DNA from 4 places in the Sporolactobacillus sp. KGMB 08714 genome. Region 4 is predicted to be linked to each of the others. Evidence: riboswitches for the same ligand, from Rfam matches in the RefSeq annotation. Region 4 holds a riboswitch; each other region holds the start of a gene.
The links. Region 4 has a riboswitch for S-adenosylmethionine ahead of metE (5-methyltetrahydropteroyltriglutamate--homocysteine S-methyltransferase). Riboswitches for the same ligand answer to the same signal wherever they lie in the genome.
Positions count from the first base shown of each region.

Region 1: linked by a shared signal. The riboswitch ahead of Q6A92_RS02860 (vitamin B12 independent methionine synthase) and the one ahead of metE (5-methyltetrahydropteroyltriglutamate--homocysteine S-methyltransferase) in region 4 are both predicted to bind S-adenosylmethionine.
Region 2: linked by a shared signal. The riboswitch ahead of Q6A92_RS16265 (amino acid ABC transporter ATP-binding protein) and the one ahead of metE (5-methyltetrahydropteroyltriglutamate--homocysteine S-methyltransferase) in region 4 are both predicted to bind S-adenosylmethionine.
Region 3: linked by a shared signal. The riboswitch ahead of Q6A92_RS16940 (methionine biosynthesis PLP-dependent protein) and the one ahead of metE (5-methyltetrahydropteroyltriglutamate--homocysteine S-methyltransferase) in region 4 are both predicted to bind S-adenosylmethionine.

Region 1 covers NZ_JAUUBW010000004.1:53,133-56,432, forward strand. Annotated here, with positions in the region: gene Q6A92_RS02850 (amidohydrolase) at 1-221, shown strand, start outside; SAM riboswitch class I at 650-762, shown strand; gene Q6A92_RS02855 (hypothetical protein) at 816-1,064, opposite strand; gene Q6A92_RS02860 (vitamin B12 independent methionine synthase) at 1,154-2,284, shown strand.
Region 2 covers NZ_JAUUBW010000045.1:5,839-9,138, forward strand. Annotated here, with positions in the region: gene Q6A92_RS16255 (amino acid ABC transporter permease) at 1-189, opposite strand, end outside; gene Q6A92_RS16260 (transporter substrate-binding domain-containing protein) at 278-1,117, opposite strand; gene Q6A92_RS16265 (amino acid ABC transporter ATP-binding protein) at 1,129-1,890, opposite strand; SAM riboswitch class I at 2,021-2,129, opposite strand; gene Q6A92_RS16270 (small acid-soluble spore protein H) at 2,320-2,502, opposite strand; gene Q6A92_RS16275 (ParB N-terminal domain-containing protein) at 2,724-3,095, opposite strand.
Region 3 covers NZ_JAUUBW010000045.1:154,717-158,016, forward strand. Annotated here, with positions in the region: gene Q6A92_RS16930 (sensor histidine kinase) at 1-658, shown strand, start outside; gene msrA (peptide-methionine (S)-S-oxide reductase MsrA) at 642-1,175, shown strand; SAM riboswitch class I at 1,311-1,426, shown strand; gene Q6A92_RS16940 (methionine biosynthesis PLP-dependent protein) at 1,532-2,653, shown strand; gene metC (cystathionine beta-lyase) at 2,646-3,300, shown strand, end outside.
Region 4 covers NZ_JAUUBW010000067.1:124,056-127,355, reverse strand. Annotated here, with positions in the region: gene metE (5-methyltetrahydropteroyltriglutamate--homocysteine S-methyltransferase) at 1-1,744, opposite strand, end outside; SAM riboswitch class I at 1,866-1,982, opposite strand; gene Q6A92_RS18690 (globin-coupled sensor protein) at 2,292-3,300, shown strand, end outside.

The DNA.
Region 1 (3,300 bases), on a different contig from region 4:
CTTCCGGATTGAAGGTGATTACACCGGACCCGTCGTTTGCCGGTGAAGACTTTGCCGAATACCGCCGGAAAATCCCCGGCGTCTTCTTCTTTATGGGCGTGTCCGGAAATTCCGGACTCCATCATCCGGATCTGATCATTGATGAAAAAGCCATTCTCCCGAGCGCAAAATTTTTTGCTAATCTTGCCGTTTCCATGCTGAAAAAAGTCGGCAATCTATAAAAAAGCAAAGCCAGAAGGCCATATTTAAAATTTTTGAGAAAGTCAGCCGAGGAGATAAAATACGATTCTGAAAAACCCATTTTCTTTCGCGATCGGGGTCCTGAAGATTCACCGCCGGCCAAGACCAGTCCCCTGCCCGGATGATCCAACCTTGCCGATAATCGTAATAATATAGATTTGCCGTCATCCCAAAAACGGATCGCCATGGGCCGATCCGTTTCAAAATAGAAAGCCGGATTAATTCTATATTCTGATAAACATCCGAAAAAATATCAGGCTGCAGGAGAAATGAGGAAGGCTCCACGCCATTTAATTGCAGCGCTTCTCGATTAAGTAAGATCGGATGTTTTAAATCTTCAAAAAAAAGCTTGAAAAAAACGTCCGTTTGTCGTACACTCATAAACAACCGAATAAATGGATCATTTATTTTCTTATCAAGAGAAGTCGAGGGACTGGCCCGATGACACTTCAGCAACCGTCGTAATATAAGCGACAAGGTGCTAATCCCAGCAGCTGCAGCCAAGCGGCTGAGGGATAAGAAGAGACCTGAGCATACAGCCTTCTTCTTCCCGGAGAAGGCTTTTTATTTTGCAATCAGGCAAAATGGCGCTTATTCAGTAGTACAGGCAGCGGACTTTCAGGCGGGTGCTGCTTGTACAGAGCCTCGAAAACCTGACGCGGGTCCTTCAGGACAGGCAGGAGAAGCGGGCAGCCGCGCGTAGGGACGGCCGGATGCCGCTGCGATCCTTCGCAACGGCCCCGATGCGCCTGATCGCTTCCTGCCAAATCCGCCGAAAAGCCGGTAATCGGCAGCAAACCGCTTTTTTTCGGATCCGGAGCCACGGGCACCGATCCGCAGCGGCCAGTGGAAAAAATCATCAACTTGGCAACTATGTTTCATTCATAGAAAAACACTTTTAGGGGGAAAAGAAATGACCGTTATCACAGCCAAAAAAGCACCTTTCAGATTCGACCAGGTAGGAAGCCTGCTAAGACCGGCGGCATTAAAATCCGCACGGGAAAAATTTGCGTCAGGAGAGATTAATCGGGCAGCATTGACCGAAACAGAAAATGAAGAGATTAGAAACATCGTGAACAGGCAAATCGATCTGGGACTGAAAGCCGTTACGGACGGCGAATTTCGCCGCAGCTGGTGGCATCTGGATTTTCTTGCCGGACTGAACGGCGTCGAGACGTACTCACAGAACAAAAGCTACAAGTTTAAAGGCGCTAAAACACGCGACACCAATGTCCGTTTTATCGACAAAGTTTCATATAATCCCGATCACCCGTTTTTTGCCGCCTTCAGCTTTCTGAAAAGCATCGTTCCGGAAGGAATCCTCGCAAAGCAGACAATCCCCAGCCCGACGCTCTATTTCCGCGATCATCGCGATGATGAGGCAGTCAATTTTTATCATTCCCGCGCAGACTTTCTGAACGATCTGGCAGCCGCATACCGGGAGACAATCCAACATTTTTACGATTTGGGCTGTCGTTATTTACAGCTTGACGATACAACCTGGGCTTTTCTGATCAACCAGATCATCCGTGCGAAAGATGCTGGTGAGAAAGCGAAATATGAACAATTGTCAGAGGACGCCGTGACCGTGATCAACGAGGCGCTGAAAGGCCGGCCGGAAGATCTGACGATTACCACCCATATCTGCCGCGGCAACTTCCGCTCGACCTTCTTGTTCTCGGGCGGTTACGGTCCTGTGGCAGAATATCTGTCCCGGCTTCATGTCGACGGTTACTTTCTGGAATACGATAATGAACGTTCCGGAGACTTTTCACCGCTCAGGGAAATTTTTGCCGGGAAATCGGGCAAGAAAATAGTGCTGGGCCTCGTCACTTCAAAATTTCCGGAACTTGAATCTGAGGCGCTGCTGAAAAAGCGCATTAAGGAAGCAACAGAATATGTCCCGCTGGACAATCTCTGTCTGTCGACACAATGCGGTTTTGCCTCGACTGAAGAGGGAAATCAATTAACCGAAGCACAGCAGTGGGCCAAGTTAAAGCTGGTCGTCGATACCGCAAAGAACGTCTGGGCGGAAGCAGATTGACTCATTTGCCGTCACTAACAAAAGCCTGATCGAACCCTTTTCGTTTATAGAAACAGCATTTTTCAACATAAATTTTTATTTGCAAAAAAATTGATCACTGAACAAACAAGTCCTTTACCGAGAGCGAATGTTGATGCGCAACAGTACCGGACTATGCATCAAATCGATCAAAATAAAATGATAGGAATAAAATAAAGAGATGGAAGAATATAAAATGGAGGAATTTCTAGTCGTGTTGACTTCAGCCGGGTTCAATTTGAATTTCGGCGCGACTCTGGCCCGATTCGGCGCAACATTTTGGCGATTCGGTGCGACCTAGACCTGTTTCGGTGCGACTGCCCAGATTCGGCGCGACTCTGGCCTGATTCGGTGCGACTTACTGAAGATTTGGTGCGACATTCCAGTGATTCGGTGCAACATTTTGGCGATTCGGTGCGACCTAGACCTGTTTCGGTGCGACTGCCCAGATTCGGCGCAACTCTGGCCTGATTCGGTGCGACTTACTGAAGATTTGGTGCGACATTCCAGTGATTCGGTGCGACCTAGACCTGTTTCGGTGCGACTCTGGCCTGATTCGGTGCGACTGCCCGGCGTTTCGGCATGGGTGCGCAGATTCTTTTTATCGCGTGGCAGCTCATTTTTATGACAGGAGACTTTTTTCATCAAATCTGTGCACCGGTCATGGAATGACTGCTTATTTTAATGAAAGACTGCTGATTCGTGCCTTTACGCGTACACATTTTCATTCGTCAATGTCAATCCATCCGATAACAGATGATCTGAAAATCAGAGAAAGGGAACCAATCACGCGCCGTTAAATCATTCAGACGGAAGTCTTATAACCGGTATGTACACGCTCAGATGCGGCGGGCCCATTTTCGAGTTCCGGCGCGAATGAGCGTTTTGTTTTCCGGATTATTCAGGTCACGGCAGAGGCCGGACATCAGCCCGCGGCCTTTGCTGCAGGGCCTCACCCCCGATGAACAACGCCGGCTGCCGATCGTGCAGGAAATAAT
Region 2 (3,300 bases), on a different contig from region 4:
CGTGCTTCTTGTGAAAGAAATATATAGTTCCATCAGAGGACTGAAAAATTTGACTTTTTTAATTCGGATACCTGTGACAAGTATGCTTAATAATAATCCGATTAACCCGGAACAGACAATAACGGCGAGCGTTAATGGAAGGGCGTCAATAAAACCGGGCAGTATTTTGATCATGTAGCCAATATCCATCTTCGCTTGTATCCCTTCTGAAGCTGTGAGAATGTTCAATAAAATAGTGACAGATTTCCGTTACCTATTGCAATGTAATTCGATACAATTAGTTGGTTATTTTGTATTGAAAAACATCTTCTCCGTAATACTTCTTCGACAGTGCGGAAAGCGTCCCATCGCTCTTCAGCTGCTTTAAGGCTGAATCAACGGCTTCTTTAAGCTTTTCGTTCTTTTTCGAGAGCAGGAAGTAGGTCGGGATTACTTTTACCGGGGCAGAAGTATGAATCTTTAAGTTCAGTTGTTTAATAATCTGAGCCTCACCCAGATTGGACGGAAGAACCGAGGCGTCATATTTTCCGGCAGCTACTTCTTTAAGCCGGTCGGCTGTCGAAAGGCCGGTGTCCGATGTCGGAATGTCGATTTTTTTCGAAGGATTCTGAGTATTGTAGGCCGTTAAAATATTGTATATGCCCCCGTTGGCGTCGACCGGAGCGATTTTTTTGCCGACCAGATCCGAAAAGTTCGTAATGGATTGATTGGCGTCATTCGTATAAATTTTGATCAAGCTTGCTCCGTCGCTTTCATTCGGAATCAGATACTTTTGTTCACGCACGGAATTTTTAAAAAATCCTTCGGCAATCAAATCGTATTTGCCTGTATCGAGGCCGATCTGCTGAGCGTTCGAAGAGACGCTTTGAATATTGAAACTGTAGTCTTTCAGCTTTGTATCGATTTTTCTTAATATCTCAACCTCATAGCCTGTCAGTTTTCCGTTTTCCGTATAGCTCAGCGGTTTTTCGGCCGTCGGGACGGCAATTTGAACGGTTTTTACGCTGGACGACTTCGATGAAGATGAGGACTGGTTTGCGCCGGATGAACTGTTCGAACAAGCGCCCAGTGTAAATAAAAGGATGAAAACAAGTACGGCGGCTGAAATCTTTTTCATTGTTCTTCCACTCACTTTGCTGTTATAATTTTTTTGTAGCTGTTGTTAAAATGACTGAGAAATTCCCGGGTCCTTTTTTCTTTAGAATGGTTGAAAATCTGAGAAGGCGGCCCTTCTTCAACGATTTTCCCCTGATCCATAAACACGACCTTTGTCGAAATGGTCCGGGCAAAGGCCATTTCGTGAGTAACAAGCAGAATCGTCACGCCCGAATTTGCAATACTATCAATCACGTTTAATACTTCGCCGACCAGTTCCGGATCAAGCGCCGACGTCGGTTCGTCGAAAAGAATGATTTCCGGTTCCATTGCCAGGGCTCTGGCAATGCTGACTCTCTGCTGCTGGCCGCCGGAAAGCTGGGAAGGATAGGCGTCCAGTTTGTCGGCGAGCCCGACTCTGTTTAATTCTTCCAGACTCCTTTCATAAGCGGCTTTTTTACTTTTTTTCCGGACAACGATCTGTGCTTCCATGACGTTTTCAATGGCTGTTTTGTTTTTAAATAGATTGTACTGCTGAAAAACCATTGCCGTTTTTCTTCGGAGCCGAAGAATGTCCTTTTTTTTGACGGACCGGCAGTTCAGCTGGAAATCTGTGAAGGCGATTTCTCCTTCGTCGGGTTTTTCCAGATAATTGACGCATCTCAGCAAGGTCGTTTTGCCGGTGCCGCTCGGACCGATAATGGTCACGACGTCGCCTTTGTTAATGTCTAAATCGATGCCCTTCAGGACTTCATGATCGTTGAACGACTTATGGATGTTTTTCAATGCCAGCATCGTGCGGTTCACCTCCTTTTCCGATTTTTTCTGTCTGAAGTGAATTGCTGCCATCCGCCTCCTTTAACTCATTTGTAATTTAAAATTAAAAAACAAGCCGTCAAGATGAAGAAGGCCTGCTTTTTATTCCTTCTCATCTTCTGAACACGGATCCGTGCTCCTGGAATTAACACCATACACAATCATGTGCTGGTTGTCGGGTTTCATAGGGCCAGTCCCTCCGCCGCTCTGGATAAGAATTCACTTTATTAATTTGTTGATTAATATCATACCACTGGCCGCCGTTATGTCAATACACATTCATACTAAAAATATGTGTTTTATTTGTCTTTTGGACCGACAAATGTTAAAAGGCATTCGGCAGGAAGCCGGCCTGCAGGGTTTCTATAACTTTCCGCAGCCAAAATCGCGGCGGCGGGTGCTTTTCATTTATTCATGTTCCTGCAGGTTTGCGACAGAAACTTCACGCTCATTTCCCGGATTGTCAAGCGGATAAATCCGGGCGGTCTGCATGCTCTCATCGACGTGCTGAATATAAACGGGGGTCCCGTTATGAGTCACATTCACCATAATCGGCGACCCGGCAATTTCCTGAGCCCGCTGTGCGTCCATCCTCATACCTCCTTTTGATGATTACAGGAATTACTATTTGCCGGCACCGATGGAATTATTCTTCCTAAGAGAGGCTGTCATTGTAATAAGGAACGGAAAATGAGTCTGTCCAGGCTGAAAATAATTATCTCGGCCGCACAGAAAAAAGCGAAGCATATTTCAGCTCCGTTTTTTCAGATCGGGAACGACGGACTGCCTTTTTCCCGCGTTTCCGATACGGATCACACCTCCTTGTAGATCTGAACTTCCTTTATTTCGGGGATCATACTGTAGGCGGTGAGTCTGTGCTGGCCGTCGTAGAGGCCCAGATTTTTATTAACAATCATCGGCGGCATCGTTCCGCCCTTTTTTATATACTCGATCATTTTCTGAATGCTGTCGGTATGATAACCATCATAGTTTTCCGGGTGCTCCTCCCATTCTTTAAAGGTCAGGAGATTTCGTCCGTTGCTGCTGAACGGGCAGGGCACTTCATACAATGTTTCTTTGGCTACTGCAGTTAAAATGAATCGATGGGCATCCGTCCCAAAGTCGTCATTTTCAATGTCGCTGTACTTGCCGCAGATTTCTTTTCCTGTGTAATACGTTGTCATGATACCGTCCCTTCTCGGCTAGTCAAAAATTTTTATCACGATAAAGCGGACACTGATTATACACTTAATTTATTATATATCCCGGCAATTTGCAAAAGGGGATGCTGATCCGAAAAATTTTGAATTTTGTACGAAACATGTCTCGGATCTCCCGGAATTTTTCTCAGGAGCCGCCGCTTTTTTCGAATTTGAAGGCCGGCGGGTC
Region 3 (3,300 bases), on a different contig from region 4:
AGGCGAGGATATTGCTGTCATGCTTGACGAAATTCGGCGGCTGTCTAAGCTGGTCGGCAGTCTTCTGACGCTTGCGCGTTCCGATGCCAACCGTCTGGAAGTGAGCCTTGGACCGCTGGATTTGACGCTCATGCTGAAAAAGGTGACGGAACCGTTTGCCGAAATGGCTGATTTTGATGAGAAGACTTTTGAACTGAAGCTTGACAAGAAGCCGGTTATCATTAACGGCGATGAGCAGCGTATTCATCAGCTGCTTGTCATTCTATTGGACAATGCGATGAAATTTACGAATAAGGGCGGGAAGATTGCCGTCTCCTGCAGCCAGGATAATAAAACGGCGACGCTTAGCGTGTCGGACAGCGGAATCGGCATTTCCGAAAAAGATCTGCCTCATATTTTCGATCGATTTTTTCAGGCGGATGCTTCGCGGACGGATCGAAAAGGCACCGGGCTCGGACTGGCGATCGCTCAATGGATCGTTGAGAAGCATCGCGGCAGGATTGAGGCCGACAGCAGGCCGGGCAAGGGCACCGTTTTTACCGTACATCTGCCTCTTATAAAAAAGGAAGATAAGGTTCCGCAGCTGCTGAGAGCGGGAGAAAAAAGACGGAACAGCAATAAAAACGGGAAGGGGAAAGCCAATGAACAATCATCTTGAAGAAACGGCAACTTTTGCCGGCGGCTGCTTTTGGTGCATGGTCAAGCCGTTTGATACACTGCCGGGCATAGAAAAAGTTGTCTCCGGGTATACGGGAGGGCAGGTTGAGCATCCGACCTATGAACGGGTCAAATCGGGGACGACCGGCCACATGGAGGCCATTCAGGTTACCTTCGATCCGACTGTCTTTCCTTATGAGAAACTGCTTGATCTCTATTGGACGCAAATCGATCCGACCGATGCCGGCGGACAGTTTTTCGATCGCGGTTCCAATTATCGGACCGCCATTTTTTATCATAATGACGTGCAGAAAAAACTGGCACAGCAATCAAAGTCGGCGCTTGCTTCCAGCGGCCGTTTTACAAAGCCGATCGTGACGCGCATTCTTCCGGCCGCACCCTTCTATCCGGCCGAAGAGGAGCATCAGAAATTTTACAAAAAGCATCCGGACCGTTATGCGGCGGAGCGGAGCGAATCGGGCCGCGATGCTTTTATCAAAGAAAATTGGAACCGGTAAAAAATCTTTGTTTTCCCCGCAGGTGCGGCTCTTTTTCGAACAATAGCCTGCCTTCTTTCCGAAATAATGAAAAGGCCGCTTGAAAAAACAAAAAGAGTATTGTAAACTAGTCAACAACAATATCATAATAAAAGATTCTTATCAAGAGAAGCCGAGGGACTGGCCCGATGACGTTTCAGCAACCGTTGCCCGATGTGGCGACAAGGTGCTAATTCCAGCAAGCATATGCTTAGATGCTTGAGGGATAAGAAGAAAACTGCCAACCGGCCTTCTTCTTATCGAAGAAGGCTTTTTTTACGGAAATTTCAGGGCCGGCCAGGGCTTTTGGTCAAGAAAAGGAGAGGGGACGAATCACGATGACAGCTTACAAAACGGAGACAAAATTGACACAGATCGGCAACGGTTTTGACGAACTGGGCGCCGTCAACGCGCCTATTTATCTGTCAACTGCATATCGCCATGAAGGGATCGGCGTTTCAAAAGGGTACGACTATATCCGGACGGGGAACCCGACCCGATCGATTCTTGAGAAAGCGATCGCCTCGATTGAAGGCGGAGAAGAAGGCTTTGCCTGTAGTTCCGGCATGAGCGCGATTCAGCTGGTTTTTTCACTTTTCCAGTCGGGAGACCACATTATTGCCTCCAGAGATCTATACGGCGGAACATACCGCCTCTTCGAAATCTTCGCCAGACAATACCGCATTGAATTCACCTATTGGGACGGCACAGACTATGACGAACTGGCTTCTCTTGTAAAACCGCAGACGAAAGCCATCTTTATTGAAACGCCGACCAATCCCCTGATGCGGGAAGTGGATATATCCGAGGTTTCCTACATTGCCAAGAGAAGTCATCTGCTGCTGATTGTTGACAATACATTTTACACGCCCGTGCTTCAGAAACCGATTGAAGAAGGAGCCGATCTGGTCATTCACAGTGCAACCAAATATTTGGGCGGGCACAATGACGTGCTGGCCGGCCTGGTTGTTTCCAACTCCGCCAAGATTACCGAAAAGCTGAGGCTGTTCCATAATGCCTGCGGTCTTGTACTCGATCCCTTCGATTCGTGGCTGCTGATCCGCGGAATGAAAACTCTGGCACTGAGAATGAGGCAGCATGAAACGAATGCCAGGAGGATTGTCGATTACCTGAACAATCAGCTGCTTGTGACCCGGGTTCTTTATCCCGGCAGGGGCGGAATGGTCAGCTTCGAACTCAGCAAAGAAGCCTATGTCCAGCCTTTCCTCAAGGCACTGCACCTGATCACCTTTGCCGAAAGCCTCGGCGGTGTAGAAAGCCTGATCACTTATCCCGCCACACAGACACACGCGGACATTCCGGAAGCCGACCGCCTCAAGTACGGATTGTCCAACTCGCTGCTGCGCCTGTCGGCCGGAATCGAACATCCCGATGATCTGGTCGACGATCTCGATCAGGCTTTTCAGTCCTTGAAGAAGGATGTGGTGCTGCATGGCTGACACATTCGGTTTTGCCACAAGGCTGATTAAAGAAACAGTGGCAGTCGATCCGCAGACCGGGGCGGCCAATGTTCCCATTTATTTGTCGTCTACCTTTCATCAGAAAGATTTTGATCATTATGGAAAATATGACTACAGCCGTTCGGGCAATCCGACACGGGAGGCATTGGAAGAAGCAATAGCCGCACTGGAAGGGGGCGTGCGGGGGTTTGCCTTCGCATCCGGTATGGCAGCCATTTCTTCGGCTTTTCTGCTTCTCTCTGCGGGAGACCATGCAGTCGTCCCGAAAAATGTGTACGGGGGAACGTTCCGCATTCTTACCCAGGTATTGGGCAGACTGGGGATCAGCCATACGTTTGTCGATACAACCGACCTCGAAGAAGTCAAACGGGCGATCCGGCCGAATACGAAAGTTATCTATGTTGAGACACCGTCCAATCCGACACTCAGAGTGACGGATATCCGGACGATTTCCGAAATAGCAAGGGCGCACGGATGTCTTACCTTTGTGGATAATACCTTTATGACGCCCGTTTTCCAGCGTCCTCTGGAACTGGGTGCGGATCTCGTTCTGCACAGTGCGACCAAGTTTATTTCCGGGCACAGCGATGTCGTTGCGGGTCTGGCAGTTGCGGGCAGCGACGAAC
Region 4 (3,300 bases):
AGACATCGGCCTGACTGATGTCGTTGCGGACGAAGGACCAGTTGTAGATAGTAACCGGACCGGTAAGCATGCCTTTAACCGGCAGTTTGGTGAGCGACTGGGCATAGGCGCTTTCTTTTACCGTTATCGGTTTTTGCCAGGCAACGTCGCCGAAAATCAGCGGCGGCTTGACGCAGCGCGAGCCGTAGGACTGCACCCATCCGAAGCGTGTAAAGGCGAATCCCGCCAGTTTTTCGCCGAAATATTCCACCATGTCGTTCCGTTCGAATTCTCCGTGGACAAGCACATCGACGCCGATGTTTTCCTGAATTTTAATCCATTTGCCTGTTTCGTCTTTGATAAATTGATTGTACTGTTCTTCCGACCACTCGCCCTTGCGCAGATTGCGCCGTGCCTGTCGGACCTCCGGGGTCTGAGGGAAGCTTCCGATCGTCGTTGTCGGAAGGATCGGAAGTTGAAAAGCGTCTTTCTGAATCTGCCGGCGCAGCCTGAACGATCCCGGGCGCGACGGCAATTCGGATCCGAGATGCCGCAGTTCTCTCTGTACATTCTTGTTGTTGCGGTGATCGGACTGCTGCAGCGCCTGCAGGTCGTCCCGGCTTTTCCTGATGTCTGCTTCGATTGCCGCTTTTCCCGAATTCAGTCCTTTGACAAGTGTGACCGTTTCCGTCAGTTTTTCATCGGCGAACGAAAGCGCATTTTTTAATAGCGGATCGAGCGATGCTTCATTCCTGACGGTCACAGGAACATGCAGCAGGCTGGATGACGGTGAGACAAACAGTTTATCTTTTCCGCCGACGTAACCGAGCAGCTTGGAAAGAAGGTCGAACGTCGCGGCCAGATCGGTTTTCCAGACGTTGCGTCCGTCAATCACGCCGGCCGCGAGTACTTTGTCTTTCGGAAATCCGGCAGTCTGAAGCAGGCTGAGGTTCGCCTCTCTGCCGTCAACAAAATCGAGGCCGATGCCGTCGACCGGCAGTTTGATGATTTCTTCGTAGCCGTCGATGGCTTCAAAATAAGTCTGAAGGAGCAGCTTTAATCCGCGGACACCGTTTCTGATCGAGCGATACGTTTCCCGGAATACTTCCAGATCTTCCTGAGACAGCGTTCCGACTAATACCGGTTCATCGATCTGCACCCATTCGGCTCCGGCATCTTTCAGTTCATTAAATACCCGGACGTACAGCGGGATCAGTGATTCAAGAAGCGGCCTGAAATGATCGCGATCATAACCCTTGGACAGCCGGAGCAGAGTGACCGGACCGACAATCACCGGCTTAGCGATAATATCGAGCTCGTTTTTTGCTTCGTTGAACAGAGTAAGCAGGCGGTTTTCGGTGATGAAAGGCCGTGTTTTATTGCTGATTTCAGGGACAATATAGTGATAATTGGTATTGAACCATTTTGTCATTTCCGAAGCTTCTGCTTCTTTGTCTCCGCGGGCAATAGAAAAATAGGTTTCGAGCGGAATCTTTTTATCTCCCTTGTTGAAGCGATCGGGAATCAGGCCGAATAATACGGCCGTATCAAGCACGTGATCGTAAAGGCTGAAATCACCGACCGGTATCAGATCTACACCCAGGTCCTTTTGCTTTTTCAGATAACTCAGGCGAAGCTTTTTAACCGTCGCAAGAAAGACGTCTTTTGAAATTTTGCCGGCCCAGAATTGCTCCAGGGCCTTTTTCCATTCCCGTTTTTCACCGATTCTCGGATAGCCAAGATTGGAACTCAGCACTTCTGCCATACTCTCATCCTCCCGTTTCCTTTCTTTGAAAGAAGCCTTATCTATGAGCGGGAAATAAAAAAGCGGAAAAATTAAAGACCTCTCCAGCTTTGGCAGAGAGGCCTGAATGATCATCCGCACCCTCTTATTTCTCAAAACCCCGCTGATCGAAGTTTTGCTGGAATTGGCACCTTTTTCAAATTCACTGAAAGGTTGCCGGGCTTCACTGGGCCAGTCCCTCCGCCACTCTCAATAAGAGTCTTTCATAATGAAGTTTAAAGAAATTTTAGCACGAAACATTTCCCGCGTCAATTGAAAATGCAAACGGCCGATACGGTTTGATATCGGCAGATGGATCTCCAGAGTAAATTTCTTCGGCCGTTTTAAAGAAAACTTGTTCGAAAAGAAAGCATGCACCCTTACATTTGTTTGAAAATCCGTTAAAAGTCACCAGGTTCCGTTATAACCGGTTTTGTTATAATGTAGATAAATCCATCGTGAGGCCTATTCTGAATGGATCAGCGTGCCGATCATGGACTAAAGAGCGAACGGAAGCGGGGGAGACCGGGTGTTTTTTAAAAAAGGTGAGGAAGCGGTTGATGACTGGCTGGAGAGGGCAAAGTCCGTGAAAGTCTCTGTCACGGTCAAAGACGGCAAGGTGCTTGAAAAACTGAGAATGCTTGATCTGACAAATGAAGATTTGCAGCTGCTGAAGCTCTTGCGGCCTTTTGTGCAGAAAGAGATCAATGTCATCGCAAAAGATTTCTACGGCAGTGTCTATGAAATCGAGCCGCTGAAACAAATGATCGACCAGCACAGCACCGTTGAAAAGCTGAGCCGGACGCTGGCGGCACATGTTATGGAACTCTTTTCAGGAATCATTGATGAATCCTTTCTTGAAAGGCGGCTCAGGGTCGGAAAAATACATTATACGATTGCTCTGAGTCCGTCTTACTACATGGGAGCTTTTCAAAATCTGCAGAGCAGCCTGTGCCGGATCGTTTTCCGAACGGTCGGCGATATTTCTGCTGTCGAGCGAATGGTCCGGGCGATTGATAAGATCATCAGCTTTGAGCAGCAGATTGTTCTTGAAGCTTACGATCTGGAATACTCACAGAACCTGAAGAGGGAATATGAAGTAGGCCGGGAAGATCTCCGATCGGCCATAGCGCACGTCAGCGACAGTCTGACGGCTCTGACGGATCAGACCGGGGAGACGGTCAGCGCTTTGTCCGGACATTTTCAACTCGTCAGGGAGTCTTCGGCCGAAAGCAGCCGGGAGACACAGACTGCCAAAACACAGGCTTCCGCGGGACAGGCCCAGCTGGAACGGCTTTTTTCTCAGGTTACGGCGGCCAATCACTCCATTAAAGAAATGGGCAGGATGGTCGGAAAACTGGAAGAATCGTCACAGGCCATCGGCCGCGTGACCGTTCTCGTTAAAGAAATTTCGGAGCAGACGAACATACTGGCTCTGAATTCGGCAATCGAGGCGGCCAGGGCGGGAGAGTACGGCAAGGGATTTGCCGTCGTCTCACAGGAGATAAAAAGACTGGCTGAAGAAACCAATCATGCCA